DNA from 3 places in the Brevibacillus soli genome. Region 3 is predicted to be linked to each of the others. Evidence: riboswitches for the same ligand, from Rfam matches in the RefSeq annotation. Region 3 holds a riboswitch; each other region holds the start of a gene.
The links. Region 3 has a riboswitch for cyclic di-GMP ahead of ACE99V_RS07415 (sigma 54-interacting transcriptional regulator). Riboswitches for the same ligand answer to the same signal wherever they lie in the genome.

Region 1 (5,468 bases), on a different contig from region 3:
AGACGATACAGACAGAGAAGAATAGAAAAAACAGCAGAGCGGAGACGGTAAAGCTTTTCCCGATCAGCACACCGATCAGGCCGGAAAAACCATATCCGAAACAGACGATTGAAACAAGCACCACAGCCAGTCCGATATACTTTCCCCACATAAACGCCCCCGATGTAAGCGAGTAGGTGGACAAGAGTTGCCAGCTCCCCTCTTCTTTTTCTGCCGTAACGGAAAAAGAGCCGAGCAGCATCGTCATCAATGGAAGCAGATACAGGATCAAATTGAGCATGCTCCCGGTTGTGTACGTGTATCCCTCCATGTAAGACTGGGATTGGATGATCAACAAGGCCAGAGTGAACAAAGAAAAAAGGGCCATAAATGAATACGCCCATGGGTTGCGAAACCCGATTTTGACCTCGCGTTTTGCGATTTTATCTACGTGCATGCCCGCCACTTCCTCCACTATTTGTGCGTGCTTTGCTGCTCAGAGCTTTTGTGTCCGCCATCGTGCCCCTGTTTATGCATCTTCATACTGCTTTCAAAGCTATGGCTGTCCAACTCCTGGGAAGTCATGATCACGCCGGCATGTTGTTCTTTTACAAACGATTCTGCAGTTGATTTGTCTTTGAACGAGTAAATTCCGTAGCCCATTGGTGTCTTAAAGCTTTTGTCATAGGCATAAGCGCCATTTTCCGCTTTTACCCACTCCTGTGAGTAATAATCACGAACAAACTGAACATCCACCTGTTCTTTGCCGTTTTCCTTCAACCAGCGATACATGCACCCGATATCATCAAATTTCAACGTTTTTCCGTCTTTTAGCACGATTTCCGTCGCATGATGGTCATTGGCAATGTGCATGTGACATACTTCACATTTATCAACGCCCTCCGCTATGTCAACCGGCTGTGCCTCTTGCTTGCCGCATCCCGCCATCAGTACGGAAATGGTCATCAGCGCTACGAACACCATCCACAGTTTTTTCATTTCCTTCTCACCCCTACATACATGTTTAAACAGGTTCCCAAGATCAACAGCGTACTGAGTCCGAGTAGCTCTACATGCTGGACCGGCTCTGGGCTCTCCATTTGCGCCAATGCCGGTCTCATCAACGGGGCCTCGTCCCTGATCGTCGTCCCCGAACCGGTAGTAAACAACCCTTCCAAAAAAACAAATCCGGGGGCTTGAAAGAACAGTTGATACGGCGGTACTGCTTCGGTCAAGGCCAGGAAGAACGGATTCATTTCGTACGGGAGATTGCTTTGACCGTCTTCATCCAGATCGATGCCCTGCATGTTATCCCAGTAGTTGCCGTCCAGCTTGTTGTTCTTGCTGTCTTGGGCTTGGGCTTGAATGACGTTGGAAACAAAATCGTTTTTCGTCACGACATTTTCCGACGATTCTCTTACCTGCATGCCGATAAAGTTCTGTTTGATTTGGTTCCCCAGAAAGCGGTTGCCGCTGGATTTTTCCACATACATGCCAACGCGATTTCCCTCGATCCTGTTGCTTACGATCTGCGAGTCCGTGACATCAAACAGGAGGATTCCCTGGGAGTTGGGATTATCGCTCTGTTTGACAAAACGGTTGTCGCGCACCACAGCTTTCGTCGTTTCCATCAGCATGGCTCCCGTCACGTTTTGGCTCCCCGTATTGTGCAGTAACCACATGTTTTCCACACCCATAAAGTGATAGCCGTAGCGGGATCTTTCCACGCGATTGTTTTCGATATAGTTAAAATTACTATTCTCCAAATAAATTCCGTCAAACATGTTGTCAACGCTGCTGGACACAATCCGGTTCCGATGGGACTGGTCCAAATCAATGCCGTTTCCTTTTTTGACCGGATCCACCAGACGTTTTGCCGCGTCTTTCCCTGTCGGGTTTGCCTGATCGCCGTGATTGTGCCCTCCGCTATAGTAGGGTTGCTCACTGTCTTCCACTTTTCCCACCACACGCAGCTCCCGCAAGGTATTGTCGTGCGCATCCCGCAGCTGGATTCCTGTCCCCATCGTTTCAATCGTAATGCGCTCCAAGACATTATGGCTCCCCTTGACGACCAGAGACGCATTGGATCCGTTCAAACGGGTGTCCACGATATGAATGCCCCGAACCGTGACGCGATCGGAGAGGATGGTCATGACGCTCTCACTGCCGGTACTGATGATCTCAACTGTACCCTGCGCTTGTAAAACGACGGGATGCTCAACCCGAATCGGTCCTTCATATTTTCCTGCTGGGATGGTTATGGTTTCGCCTGGCTTTGCCTGATCAACCATAGCCTGCAAGGATATTGGAGCAGCGGTAGCAATCCCGAGTCCGGAAAGCGTCCAAACGGCGATCGCTGTCACCAACAGAAGGCGGTGAATGCTGCGGTTGTTCCCTTTCCTGAACAGGTTTTCTCCCCCCTTGTTTTTAGCCTTGATACCTACACTCACAGAATATCAATTCTCGGTCCGTTTGAAATGACTCGACCGGGCTAGTAAATTTGACGAAATCAGTAACGTTTCCTGTTTTGACAACTCCATGCGTGGGGGAGCCGAGGATGATCACGAGCAAAAATTTGGAAACGCCTGATTGAAATTGGAAAGATAGGATGTATAATAGGAACTACAATAAAATATTTTGTCAAACGAAAATTCTTCGAAAAGGCAAACCCGTTGAAAGATGGGGACGCAAAGCCACGGGTCTAAGGTGTTCGCTAAGATGGCCGGGTTACCGAAAGGTTTTTTCACTGTTTGAAAAGACCGATGGCTATTTCCGTGTAAGGAGTAGCCATTTTCTGCGTCCGGAAGAAGGGTAGGGAAACTATGAGTGACGTGCTTGCAAGAAGAACATTCGGGCTTCGAAAGCAGTTTTTCAGAGAGCATCAAGGGATTGAGCAACTATACCATTCGCTTTTTGAGCATAACCCTGACGCAGTGTACGCATTGGACCTGGACGGCCGCTTTCTCGGCGGAAACGCCATGTGTGAGAAGCTGACCGGCTATTTGCTGGAGGAATTGCGGTCCATGTCCTTTGTGCAGTTTATTGAGCCGAACATGCTGGAAGCCACACTCTATCATTTCCGGCAGGCGGCGGAAGGAAACCTGCAAGAATACGAGACAACCATCGTCCATAAGCAGGGTCACTCCATTGAGGTCTACATAAAGAATTTCCCGATTGTCGCCGACGGCCAGATTGCAGGCGTTTACGCCATTACCCGAGATATCACGCACGATATCCAGAAAAAGGAGAAGCTGCGGGAAAGCGAAGAACGGTATCGCCTGATTGCCGAACATTCTTCCGACATGATCACCAAGTTCTCACCCGAAGGGATTTGTCTGTACGCTTCACCGGCATGCTATCCCCTCTTGGGATATGTGCCCGACGATCTGTTGGGTCACTCCTTGTTTGAATTTATTCATCCCGACGATGTACAGGCACTCAGCGATCTGCACCAGATGCTGCTTGCCGATGGGCGAATCTTTACTGTCACCAACCGGATCAAGTCCAAGGCAGGCGAGTTCAAGTGGGTGGAAACAACCTGCAAGGGTGTACACGACGAGCGAACCGGCAGAATCAGGGAATTTATTGGCATTTCGCGAGATATTCACGAGCGGAAAAACGCCGAGGAAGAACTGAGGAAAAGAGAGAAGCGCTACCGCCGCCTGGTTGAACACTCACCCGAGACCGTCATGATCTGCCGTGATGGCCTGATTGTCTACATCAATAAGGCGGGAATGAAGCTCTTGGGCGCCGGTTCCAAGGAAGAACTGGTTGGACGCCCGTTGTTTTCATTCATTCAGAATGACTACCATGATACGATAATGGAACAGTTGCAAAAAGTAACGCTAGACGAGGAAGTGGAACTGATTGAGCAGAAGTTCATTCGCCTCGACGGCAAAATCATAGACGTGGAAGTGAAAGGCATAGCGACCATCTACAAGGATCAGCCGGCGGTGCACGTCATCGTTCGAGACATTACCGAACGCAAGCGGACCCAGGAACTTCTGCAGAACTCCGAGAAACTTACGCTGGTCGGACAATTGGCCGCGGGAATCGCTCATGAAATACGCAACCCGTTAACCTCGTTGAAAGGCTTTTTGCAGCTGATGCAGACGGACGGCAGAGAGAAGCAGGAGTACTTTTCCATCATGTCGTCAGAACTAACCCGTATCGAACTGATTGTCAGCGAACTGCTGGTGCTGGCAAAACCTCATTCCACCTCGTTCAAGGAGAGGGATTTGGCCAACCTGTTGAGGCATGTGGTGACTCTGCTTGATACGGAAGCGATCTTGAAAAAAGTGCAGATTCAACTGATACTGGAAACGGAAATCCCCCCAATTTGCTGCGACGAAAACCAGTTGAAACAGGCATTTATCAACTTTCTGAAAAACAGCATAGAAGCGATGCCAAATGGCGGCGACATTGTCATTGGCGTGCGGCGCCACGGTGATCAGGTCGTCATCCGCTTTGAAGACAGCGGAGTGGGGATCCCCGAGGAGCTGATTCCCAAACTGGGCGAGCCGTTCTATACCACCAAGGAAAAAGGGACAGGGCTTGGTCTTATGATCAGCTACCGGATCATTCAAAATCACCGGGGGCATGTACGGATGATGAGCAAGCAGGGAGAGGGCACCGTGGTGGAAGTGACGATCCCTGCCAATTGACAGATTGGCATCAGGATTTATCTGGATAGAGGTGCGCATTGATGACAGATTATGCAGACAAAAACACCGTTCTCGCGGCGGGTTTTGCTCAGATCCCGAAAGGAACGACGCTTTACGAGGTGTCCACGATGGTGGGCTGCGTGTTGATTATCGACGTTGAAAACGAAGAGATTTGCGATGCCTCATTTACCTTTGTGATGGATAAAACGAGTGATTATCTGGCCGGATTGCTCCGCGGGAAAAGCATTGCCGACGGTTTGGGAGACATTCCCCAGGTCATACAGGAGCGCTTTCTGGCCCCGGGGCAGGGAGCGGTTCTGCAGGCCATTCGGGCAGCAGTGGATCGTTATCACGAGATGAGAAAACAAGCATAAAGAGAGCAGGGGCGGAGGGTTGTGAATGCGCGAAGAAGCTTCCATCATGGAATCATTTTCGAATGAACTGCTGGTTCGGTATCGGTCCATGCTGAACCGAATTGAAACGCTGGAGCATGCCGAGATCAACCGGTTGGCGCAGGATATCGCAGCGGAGTTGCCTCAACAGGAGACAAGGTTGCACCATCTGCTTCTGAACGAAATTGTCAAACTAAACGAAAAAGTAAAACAGATGCTCTGGATTTCCGAACATTTGAAAATTTTGCACGATCTCGGGCAGACGTTTACCAAAACCTTTGAGGAAGAGCAGATTATCTGGAAAGCATTTGAGCTGGTTTCCCGCGTGATGCGGACGGATGCCTTTTTCATCGCGTTTTACGATGAGAATGATGCGCAGATCCGCATCCCGATCGGCATTGACAACGGAGTCAAGTACGGACCTGTTACGCTG
Region 2 (5,468 bases), on a different contig from region 3:
TGTTGATGTCCATCAAAACGACGTCAGGATGCAATTTCAACGTCTTTTCCAAAGCATCCGCGCCGTTTTCGGCCTCGCCGACCACTTCAATTTCATCTTCGAAGGAGAGCAGCTTATTCAGGTTGGTTCTCGTCTCAGCTGAGTCATCCACTAACAATACACGAATCGCCGGCAACTGACTCCCCTCCTATCGCATTAAGGCTGTATTCGTCTGAACGCCAAACGTATTCACGTTTTTCTTGTCCTGCGGGGCCCGCAGCAGAAGGCGGATTTCACCATACGATTCAGCAAAGCCAAGTGATTCCGCTTGCGATGGCGTAACGGCAAGCGTGATGGTGGAGCCCCCCTGTTCCTTCTTGCCGTCCTCTGCCGATTTTTTGGCGTCGTCTTTGCCTTCTGACTGTTGACTTTGAGGTTTTTGATCAATGGGTTCCTCGTGAACTTTTCCCACCGCCAGTACCGGGATGTTTTGCAGAGTCACTTTGACGATGTCCTGAGAAATTTTTAAATCTTCTGCCGTATACGCTACCAGCACGTCCACGCGATCTCCCGGCACAATCAAACCACCTGCTCCTTTGACATTGGAGTACGAAATGCTCATGGCTCTAAGCCCGTCGGGAATTTGCATGGCGAACAGGTTGGAACCCTGGACCTTGGCCACTTTTGGCCGTAAGATGACCTCATCTTCGACAAATGTTTGCAAGCTGACCATTCCAACAACTCCCGACATATCTGTTACGGCATCGGAATGTATGCTTTTCCAGTGGACCTGTACCGGCTTCACCATCTTGTCGGTAATGATCGTGTGCGGCGGAATGGTGGTCGCTGCTACGATAACGGTGCGTGTGGTTTCCTTGGGACTTGCTTCCTTCACTTTTTGCTGCAAAAACATGTAGATCAAATAGGTGGTTACCATCGCACACAAGATGGATATGATCAGCAGGCTTCCCTTTCGTTTCATGGCTTCACCTCGGTTATTCCGTTAATTTTACTGAGTAAACGCCGTAATTTTTCCCTGACCCGAGCTCTCCCGGAGTTACCATGCGTAAAAACCTGCCTGTAATGATCATGTCTCCGCCGCTTCCCTCTGTTCCTTCCAGAAAAAAAGCAGCAAAACCCAAGACGGTGACTGGTTTTTTGCCGTTGACATCGAGGGAGTCAATGACCGGAAGGAACATGATTCTATGGCAGCTGCGGTCGGCGGTTTGATAGGATTGGCACTCGGATCTGTCTATATCTTGATCCATTCGGAATTGAATCGCCCCTTTTACAGGACCGTGATTAATTCCTGTTTTGGTAGGAATTTTGTCTCCAACTTCAATCTCTCCTTCGTACCCGTAGCGAATATTATTCGTCAGAGCACTCGCTCCTCCGCCGCCAAGATCCAGGAAGCCGTAATTACCCGAGTAGCCCTCTCCCGCTTCTTCACTTAGTTCATAAAGCTGACCGTACTTAAACGTCTGATCGGGTACGCCGATCGGCACCAATCCTGTCATCGCTACCGTTGTCCCCGCTCGTGCTTTTGCGTCCGCCCGGACATGGGATGCGTTCACTCCCATGATCTTGGCAAACGAAAGCGATACCGTCTCTTCTCCGTCTGCGGAAATCGTTAGCTTCGCAGGATCTGCCTCCACACCAAACGAGCCCGCGCCGTTTGATTGCACATAGAATCGTGCCGTCTCTTCCGCTTCCGCCTTCGAGTAGATGATTTTCTGAATGCCGGCCAACACGCCAGCATCCAACGCATTTTGCAGCTTTTGCTGCCGTACGTATAACATGCCGACGTCAGCGACGAGAGCAAGGAACAATAAAAAAACAACCATTCCCCCTGCCACGATCAGGCTGACATTGCCGTTTTCCTCACGAAGCAATCGATACCCAATCTTTTTCATTCTCGTTCCATCCTCCTACTCCATTCGCATGGAAATCTCGGAGTTCAGCGATATGGTATCCGGGATCACTCCGCGCAGATAGGGTATTAACAGCGCGTGATCGTAGGTAATGTCAACGGTGACCGTTTCTCCGGCCGTCCTCTCGCTTTCGCTTGGCCGCACTTCATAACGCATGCGTGTTACATCAAGAGACGTCATGTCCTGTTCAATCACGGATTGCAAAACGTCGTTACTGCTGCCCAGACTTGCGTAACGGACCGCATCTCGCGCAGCTTGCTGAACAACGATGTATGCGTGAAACACCCTCCCAAATTCCACAATGCCGCACAAAAGCAGCAGGAGAATGGGCATCACCAACGCCATCTCAACCAGGGCGGACCCTTTTTCATCGCGAATCACAACGCCCCGCCTCCCGACTTCCAGACGTTTCTGCCAATCTCGATCAAGGTACCGAGGCCGATCGCGATTCCATATGGCACTTTTACACCTGTTGTGACACCTTTCAACGACAATCCGTACAAGGCCAGTCTCCAGATTCGCTCGCGCCAAATCGCGTATAATGATAGAAAAAGCCCGACCATACCCATCCACAAACAGGCAGGAAAAAGGAACTGAACCCCCATCCAAGCGCCGATCATCGCGAGCAGTTTTACGTCTCCCGCCCCCATGCCGCCTTTGGCAAAGGGAATGAGGAGAATGAGTACTCCTGCGACAAATCCGATTGCAGTTGGAAGCAAACCGGCGGTCCCTTTTTCCAGCCCGTGAACAAGAAAAGCGGACAGGATACCGGAAAACGTAAGCCAGTTGGGAATTCGTCGGTACCGGAGATCAAGCCACATGGCAACGAACAGGAGAGGTAATAAGACCATCAGATCAATGCCTATCGTCATGCAGAACCGCTCCTTCTTTACCAGGCATCAGGATATAGGAAAGCCCTACCCCAGCGGAGTAGGACTTTCTCGATTAGGGTACGAATAATTGATTAGTTCGTCGGGCTGACTGATGTACCTTGATTTGTTTCGTTGAATGCTTCCAGGATTCTTGTGTAAATTGTCGAAAGACTGACTTGTACTTGACTGAGCGAACTAACCAGAACAATGGCGATCAAAAAGATGGTCAGGCTGTATTCCACCAGGCCTTGTCCGTCTTCTTCCCACACCATTCGATCCATGAACTCTGTCAGGGCAACCAACTTCATTCCTACGGAGCGTTTGTATTCGTAAGGGTGGTGCCGATGTCGCCAAAGATGTTTTCCAAACCGCCTCGCATTGCAGTAAGGCCGCCGATCAGAAGAATGGCAATCAGGCCGATAATCAGACCATACTCCACCATTCCTTGTCCCTCTTCCTCGACAAACATGCGCTTTACGATTTCCATACTTTTTCCTCCTTTTGATATGTGTTTGCAAGCGAATATTGGAGGGCAACCCGGCTGTCTTATCCAGCTGCTCAGGTAGAATGACTGGACGTAGACCCGTGGCTTTGCGTCCCTGACTTTCGACAGGTTTGCCTCTGTATGCTGCTTGCACTCTCACTATACCGTCAAAATATGTCGAATAAACATGCTGAAAGATGGAATTTTATCCCTGCCTGAAGACAGATTTCCAGAACTTACCTCGAGACAATATCTGGAAATACGACGTTCTTCAGACCTCCTTCATCAGTCTCAGGCGATAGTGCGGAAGTAGGACAAGTCTTTATTTTTATTCCATTTACTATTTTTTAACATTTTTTAATGTAGTGCTATGCTCATGTATGTAGATGTCGGTTATTCCGGGAAAAATAGGGCTTGCAATCTAGTTTGAAAGAAACAGGCTATGCAATTCTACCTGGCGAACTGATTAGGAAGGCTCGTCTGATGGGAAAAATGGGGATAAATTGATCGTAGGAGGATGGGAAATGCCTCAGCTTCAGTTGTCCGAAGAAGAATACAACTCCCTGATGGAACGCATCTACAAGATCCTCAACCGCACGGAGGAGCTTGATCACGTGACCCACCACCTGATGTGGGAAGTGTGGCGCGTGCTGCATCACAGCAAACTTTCATAGGGTGTATCCGCTTTCACCCATGCTCCTCCCTCCGCATACTGTGAAGCAAGGGTCATCCCTTGCAACACGAGACAAAGGAGGATGGGAGACATGGGTGTTGATCTTGTATGGCTGCATGGCGTATACGTCCTGTTTGTACTCCTGATCATCGGCATGATGATCATGCGGCGTGATACAAGCCTGGTAAGCATTTTGGGCATCTCTTTCCTCGGTCTCACGGCGACCGGTTCCATCACCGCTTCCGTGGGAGGTATATTTGGCAGCTTCATCTATGCCATCACCGAACTTTTACCTACGATTCTCGTGATTTGTATTATTGTGGCGATGAGCCACGTCCTGACCGAAACGGGCGTAAATGAGACGATGATTCGCCCGATGACCAGGCTGGTGCGAACCCCTGCATTGGCGTACTGGGTAATCGGGATTGTGATGATGGTGATCTCCTGGTTTTTCTGGCCGTCTCCTGCCGTCGCTCTGATCGGGGCCGTGATGCTGCCCGTTGCGCTGCGCGTGGGTCTGCCCGCTCTGGGAGTAGCCGTTGCAATGAACCTGTTTGGCCACGGGATCGCCCTGTCAGGTGACTTCATCATCCAGGGCGCTCCCACCTTGACTGCGAAAGCGGCGGGTATCCCTGTCGAAGATGTGATCTTTGCAAGCGTACCGCTCGTCATCGTAATGGGGTTGGTGACGACCGTCACCGCGTTCTGGTACTTGCGCAAGGATATGAAGAGCGGTCTGCTCAGTGTGAATCAGGAAGTGGCGGCTACTCACGAAGTACAGCCGTCGGAAGCGCGCGTTGCCATCTCTGAGACAGCTCGCACCTGGCTGGCGGCACTGGTTCCTGTGCTCTTTCTACTGGACGTCATGGCGATGTTTTCGTTTGACCTGAAAGGCGGCGACGCGACTGCGCTGGTTGGCGGAACTTCTCTGCTGATTCTCCTGCTCATCACCTTGATCGGACATAAGAGCGCTGCCCTTGAGCAGGTGACAACCAACCTGATCAAAGGGTTCCAGTTCGGATTTAAAGTGTTTGGTCCGGTAATCCCCATCGCAGCCTTTTTCTACATGGGCGACAGCGGGTTTGTGAAGGTGTTCGGGGAAGTGCTTCCAACCGGCTCCAACGGCATTGTCAACGATCTGGGGGTCGCTCTGGCCCACACGATTCCACTCAGCAAAGAAGTGGCCGCCCTGACGTTGACAGCGGTCGGGGTGATTACGGGTCTTGACGGTTCCGGCTTCTCTGGCATTACGCTCGCGGGCTCGCTCGCACAGCTGTTTGCTACCGCTCTCGGCACGGGAGCTGCTACACTGACGGCCTTGGGCCAGGTGGCGGCGATCTGGGTAGGCGGCGGCACGATCATCCCCTGGGCGCTGATTCCGGCAGCGGCCATCTGCGGCGTCGATCCGTTCGAGCTGGCACGGCGCAACCTGTATCCCGTCGCGATCGGTTTGTTGGTAACCACGATTGTGGCCATGTTTTTGATCTGAGGAAGAAAACCCACCCGGCATTAGCTATTCTCACCCCACT
Region 3 (5,468 bases):
TTGAGATCATCGTAAAAGAGCGCGGTCGCTGCCGCTACACCACCATCCAAAACTGGTCCAACAACGTGTACAACCTCGTGACCAAACGCGCAGTTGCCTATGCGGATGCCACCATGGAGTGGATTGACGGCAACATCGGCTCCAAGCTGACCATGAAATATCCGGCCGTCGTGATGAAGGGGCCACGCGCCAAAGGCACCGTTCTCTCCATCGCGGTTGCGGGCAAAGGACAGCATCAGGACGCCGGCGCGAAAATGATTCACCTGGCTCCGGACTGCACGTCCACAATCATTTCCAAGTCGATCTCCCGCGACGGCGGAAAGGTGACCTACCGCGGTCTGGCACAGTTCGGCCGCAAGTCGGACGGCTCCAAGTCCAACATCAAGTGCGACACGCTGATTTTGGATAAGTTGTCCACGTCCGACACGATTCCGTACAACGAAATCATGAACGACAACATTACTCTGGAGCACGAAGCGACCGTTTCCAAAGTGTCCGAGGATCAGCTCTTCTACCTGATGAGCCGCGGTCTCACCGAAGCGGAAGCAACCGAGATGATCGTCATGGGCTTCATCGAGCCGTTTACGAAAGAACTGCCGATGGAGTACGCGGTTGAAATGAACCGACTGATCAAGTTCGAGATGGAGGGCTCCATCGGGTAAGACAGTGTGGAAGAAGCATGCCTTTTGCGGAAGGCATGCTTTTTTCCACGTACATACCTGTTTGGAGGAAATATCTCATATGAATAGGAATGTGGTAAACCAGATTCTCTCTCATTGTACGCGAATGTTTCGCTGTGAAGGTGACTTGTACCAGACGGAAGAAGCGGATGTGCTGCTGGCTGTCTTCCCCGCGACACGCAAACGGGGATGGTGGACGTACGTTACGCTGGAATTGCATCGCACCGGCAAAACGGAATGTGCCATGTACTCGTACCGGTTTGAACCACGGTTGATCCCGATCCTGGGACATGCAGCCCGGCAGGTACAAAAACGATGGGAGCAAAAGGGACTCCCGCTCCAATCCGGTGACGTGATTCCGCTGTGCGGACCGGTGGCCAAAGGGTCGCAGTTAAACAAAGGGCTGGTGACTCCGGCCTATTTTGAGGAGGAGGACTTTGCCTGTTTTACCAATGGCAGCGACGTGGTGCACATGATGATGATCCACGCCATCGCCGAAGCGGAGGCGGAATTTTTGGCACGGGAGGGCTTGGAGGCCTTGGAGGCTGTTTTCCGGCTGGCACAGGTAGATTCGCTGGATTTTGCCCGTTCCCCTGCCATCCAAGAGGGAGAGGGCGCGTGATGAATCCGATTAAGATGCGAGTGACGGTCGTGGTGGAGCATCAGGGAAGCATCTTGTTGATTAAAGAAAAGTCCGGTAATGAGCTTTATTACAGCCTCCCCGGCGGCAGCGTGGAATATCTGGAAACCATTCCGGAGGCGACGAGGCGCGAGGTGTGGGAGGAAACCGGCGTCCTGGTGGAATTTGTGCGGATGCTTTGGCTGGACGAACGTATCGATAAATCCGGGGACGGAAAACATACGGTAGGCGTAGGCGTGCTGGCAAGACCGGTAGGGGAGGATTCCACGCCCATCCCCGGCGGTGTAGACGACGAACAGATCGTCTGGTCTGGCTGGGTGACCTTGGACCAGTTTCGCAGCTGTCCGTTGTACAACCTGATTCGGCGTGATCAGGTGATCAAGGCTCTGAGCGAACCGGATTACAAACCTGATTACATCGGAAACGTGATATAAGGACGGACTTTCATGAAAGCAAAGCCGGGGATCCAGCTAAAATATAAACAGGTTTCTAAAAAATAGATAGATTCTCACTGAGAAAACGAGAAAAGACGTGATTCCAAGAAGAATCCGTGGTTGGCACACTTCTTGCTTTTAAAAACAGCAGCACCGAAAAGGGCAAAACCCCTGAAAAGGGGTGACGCAAAGCTACAGGGACTTCGTCCGAAATGGTCATGTTATGGTGCAATCTACATGAATGGAGGAAGATCTATGCAAAAGTGGATGGCCAAGCCATGGTTCGTCACCCTTCTTCTCGTTGCTACTACGGTGATTGTAGCAACAGCACCATTCCCGAGAAAATAGTCTTGCGTTTCGAATCCGTTTTTTAAGAAAAAATCGCTCTGCCTTGCGGGTAGAGCGATTTTTCTTATCGTGTAGGAAAGTTTAAGGGCTTCACCGTGTGAAAGCGTCCTGAAATAAACTTTCCGGAACGCATAAAAAGTTTCCTCTAACGAAGAACCAGCTTCTTCGAGAGGGCTTCAATCGAAGCTTTTTTTATGATGTTTGCTTTAACCCGTCAGGAAACCCGGTTCCATCAAAATGCTCATGTTGATGGAGGATAATGGTACTCATCAATTCCATTTCTGGACATGCTTTCGATATTCATTCTCTTCGTCAATGGTAAATTTCCCCCTGCGCTTCCAAAGATGATCAAGCAGGGCGGTTTTTCCGGGGAAAGCGGGACGGGTAAGGAAGTGTTTGCCCAAGCGGTTCATCATGAGAGTGACAGAAGGAAAGGTCCCTTCATTGCCCTGAACTGTTCTGCCATACCCAGGGATTTGTTTGAGGCAGAACAGTTTGGTTATGAAGAGGGAGCCTTTACCGGGGCAAAGAAAAATGGAAAGCCCGGTTATTTTGAAATGGCAAACGACGGCACCCTTTTTCTCGATGAAATCGGAGACATGCCCCTTGAGATGCAGACGAAGCTGCTTCGCGTGATTCAGGAACGACGGTACGACGGAATACATGATCAACCCGTACCTGCATTCGGGAGACCTTGAACGATTAATCAATTTTTCCGGAATTGCCGAATTCATAATCGAATTATATAAACAGTATGAAGATATTGAAGAGATTAGTATTCTCAACGGACCGGCCTGGTTAAAGGGAAGGAAAAACCGGGTGATCGAACCGCAAACAGACCTCCCGATTCTCTATGGTTCCAATGAGTATTACCTGCCGCAGGACAGGGAAAAGATTTCCCTTCTCCTGGAAACATACGAGAGTCAAAGTCAAACGTTCACACGAGACAATCTTTTCCTGCGAAAACATTACATCCCGTTGCCTGCTCAAAGAGTACTGGTTATCGTACAAAACGAAAAACGACTGGAAACAACCATCTTTAATTTGAATCTGTTCTTCAGCGGTTTGCTGCTGGTTTCCGGAATCTCCCTGGTGGCCATTCTGTGGAGAATCACGAGAAAGCAAATCTACTTGCTGAGTATGGAGCGAAAGCGGCTGGAGCTGGCGGAACAGTTTAAACGCTCGATGGACATGCTGCCCAATCTGCTGTTCAAGTGCCAGCGGAACGATCAGGGCGCCATCTCGTTTACGTATCTGGAAGGGACATCGCTTGAAAAAATGGGAGGCAAACCGCTGATGGATCAACTGCTGCCCTATGATCAGGTGCTGCCTCTGCTGAAGAGACATGAGAGGGAACTCTTGCAGGCCTTTCATGGGGAAACGGTCCAGTTTGAGATCAATGTGGGAGAAGAATTTTATCAAGCGGTTGTCAAACCCATCCCGCTCCATGAAAATGCTGATGTATTGGGAATTGCCGGGTATGCGACAGATATTACGGACCGAGTCCGATTGGAAAAGGAACTGGAAGCGGCAAGGGATGAGGCGTTGAAGCTTTCGCAGGCGAAGTCCACCTTTTTGGCGATGATGAGTCATGAGTTGCGAACACCCCTCCACTCTACGTTAGGAATGCTGGAATTGCTGCAGCAGACCACACTCACAACCACACAGCGTGAGTATCTCCATACGGCACAGACAGCGGGCAATGCGCTTCTGGTATTAATTAACGACCTCCTTGATCTTACGCGGCTGGAATTCGGCAAGATCCCTCTGAACAAGCGATCCTTTTCCATCTCGACTTTCATGAAAGAGGCCGCACAGCTCTTGACCGTTCTTGGGGAGAAGAAAGGGCTCTCCTTGACGTACTCGGTTTCCTCCTCCGTCCCGCCTGTAGTTGTGGGAGATTCGGATCGACTCAGGCAAATATTGGTGAATCTCATCGGAAACGCCATCAAGTATACGGAGCAGGGGAGTGTCAGGGTTCACCTTGAACGGGTCGGCGGCACGGAAGACGAAGCGACTCTCCTGTTTACCATTCGCGATACGGGTATCGGCATTGCACGGGAACATATCGAAACGATCTTTGAGCAATTTTCCCAGGCGGACTCTTCCATTTCCAGACAATTTGGAGGAAGCGGCTTGGGACTAACCATCTCCAAACATCTTATTGAAAAAATGGGGGGAACGATATCGGTTGAAAGTGAACCGGGGATGGGAAGTACTTTCTCCTTTACCCTTACTCTCGGAGTTTCCACAGAAGCTTCTGTTGAACAGGCTGTGGAAAAACAGGAAGTCTCTCCCGTCGACATGGAGTCAGTCAGGATCTTGCTGGTGGACGATTCTCAGGAGAACCGAAAGCTGATCAAGGTATTTCTCTCAAAACTTCCTGTACAAGTTGATGAAGCCGAAGATGGACAGAGGGCAGTCGAACTTTTTCAATCGAAACCATACGATGTGGTACTCATGGATATTCAGATGCCGATCATGGATGGATACAGCGTGACGCAGGCGATTCGACGCTGGGAAATGGAGAATGGACGATCTCCAACGCCTGTCATTGCCTTAACGGCCCATGCGCTGCCTGAAGACATTCAGAGGAGTGTGGAAGCCGGATGCACTGCGCATCTTTCCAAACCTTTCACAAAACAGGCGTTCTATTCCTGTCTGGGTAGATATATCCCGATTCACTTGCAGTACTTGAAATAAGAGATGTACCATTCACATTCAAATCAATGTAACCTTTTGCCCGGTCATCCGTATGAAAAGATGAGGAAAAACTGGAAGGGTGTGACAGTCGTGTCCTGGCTGGATTCCATCTATCTCATCTGTATCGGGGTTGGACTTGTTTATACCTTTGTGACGCTGTTCCTGGGGGATGCTGCATCCGATTGGCTGAACCACGCCCATCTGCCTGTGCTGCAGCCGGTTTTGTGGGTGAGCGGTTTGACCGCATTTGGCGGGGCGGGGTTTCTGCTTTCCCGGTTAACCTCGTACTCCCCGCTGACGTCGCTCGCTCTGGCAGCCATCGGGGGCGTTGCTTTGGCCATCGCAGCGTATTTCATCTGGGTGGAGCCGATGAGTGATGCGGAAGCCTCTACCGGCTACTCCATGCAGCAGCTGGTTGGCCGCGTTGGCGAGGTGTGGACGACGATTCCGGAGAAGGGATTCGGCGAAGTTCTGATTTCCATGGTGAGCGGCACGACCCACCACATGGCGGCCAGCCTGACCCGCGAGCCGATCAGGGAAGGTACACGGGTACTGGTAGTGGAGGTCAGGGAACACGTACTGTATGTCACACCTTTGCCAAATCAAGGGGAGAGGGAGAGCTTGCATGATGCTGAATGAACTGACGATGTTGATTACCGTTGC

Region 1: it holds a riboswitch for cyclic di-GMP, as region 3 does, so the genes downstream of both, ACE99V_RS01940 (PAS domain S-box protein) here and ACE99V_RS07415 (sigma 54-interacting transcriptional regulator) in region 3, are expected to answer to the same signal.
Region 2: it holds a riboswitch for cyclic di-GMP, as region 3 does, so the genes downstream of both, ACE99V_RS16365 (Flp family type IVb pilin) here and ACE99V_RS07415 (sigma 54-interacting transcriptional regulator) in region 3, are expected to answer to the same signal.

Annotation. Positions count from the first base shown of each region.
Region 1 is NZ_JBIYSM020000003.1:47,441-52,908, forward strand. It holds gene ACE99V_RS01925 (ABC transporter permease) at 1-436, opposite strand, end outside; gene ACE99V_RS01930 (nitrous oxide reductase accessory protein NosL) at 454-978, opposite strand; gene ACE99V_RS01935 (right-handed parallel beta-helix repeat-containing protein) at 975-2,429, opposite strand; cyclic di-GMP riboswitch class I at 2,632-2,714, shown strand; gene ACE99V_RS01940 (PAS domain S-box protein) at 2,802-4,643, shown strand; gene ACE99V_RS01945 (DUF3870 domain-containing protein) at 4,685-5,017, shown strand; gene ACE99V_RS01950 (sensor domain-containing diguanylate cyclase) at 5,043-5,468, shown strand, end outside.
Region 2 is NZ_JBIYSM020000042.1:34,471-39,938, forward strand. It holds gene ACE99V_RS16335 (CpaE/TadZ family protein) at 1-175, opposite strand, end outside; gene cpaB (Flp pilus assembly protein CpaB) at 188-961, opposite strand; gene ACE99V_RS16345 (pilus assembly protein TadG-related protein) at 975-1,892, opposite strand; gene ACE99V_RS16350 (TadE family protein) at 1,908-2,291, opposite strand; gene ACE99V_RS16355 (A24 family peptidase) at 2,288-2,782, opposite strand; gene ACE99V_RS16360 (Flp family type IVb pilin) at 2,875-3,090, opposite strand; gene ACE99V_RS16365 (Flp family type IVb pilin) at 3,093-3,269, opposite strand; cyclic di-GMP riboswitch class I at 3,311-3,412, opposite strand; gene ACE99V_RS16370 (hypothetical protein) at 3,791-3,940, shown strand; gene ACE99V_RS16375 (hypothetical protein) at 4,031-5,428, shown strand; partial or broken gene ACE99V_RS16380 (hypothetical protein) at 5,449-5,468, opposite strand, start outside.
Region 3 is NZ_JBIYSM020000013.1:26,704-32,171, reverse strand. It holds gene sufB (Fe-S cluster assembly protein SufB) at 1-662, shown strand, start outside; gene ACE99V_RS07430 (suppressor of fused domain protein) at 742-1,302, shown strand; gene ACE99V_RS07425 (NUDIX domain-containing protein) at 1,302-1,754, shown strand; cyclic di-GMP riboswitch class I at 1,906-1,988, shown strand; gene ACE99V_RS07420 (HD domain-containing phosphohydrolase) at 2,295-2,402, opposite strand; partial or broken gene ACE99V_RS07415 (sigma 54-interacting transcriptional regulator) at 2,471-2,764, shown strand; gene ACE99V_RS07410 (hybrid sensor histidine kinase/response regulator) at 2,766-4,805, shown strand; gene ACE99V_RS07405 (NfeD family membrane protein) at 4,896-5,444, shown strand; gene floT (flotillin lipid rafts scaffold protein FloT) at 5,434-5,468, shown strand, end outside.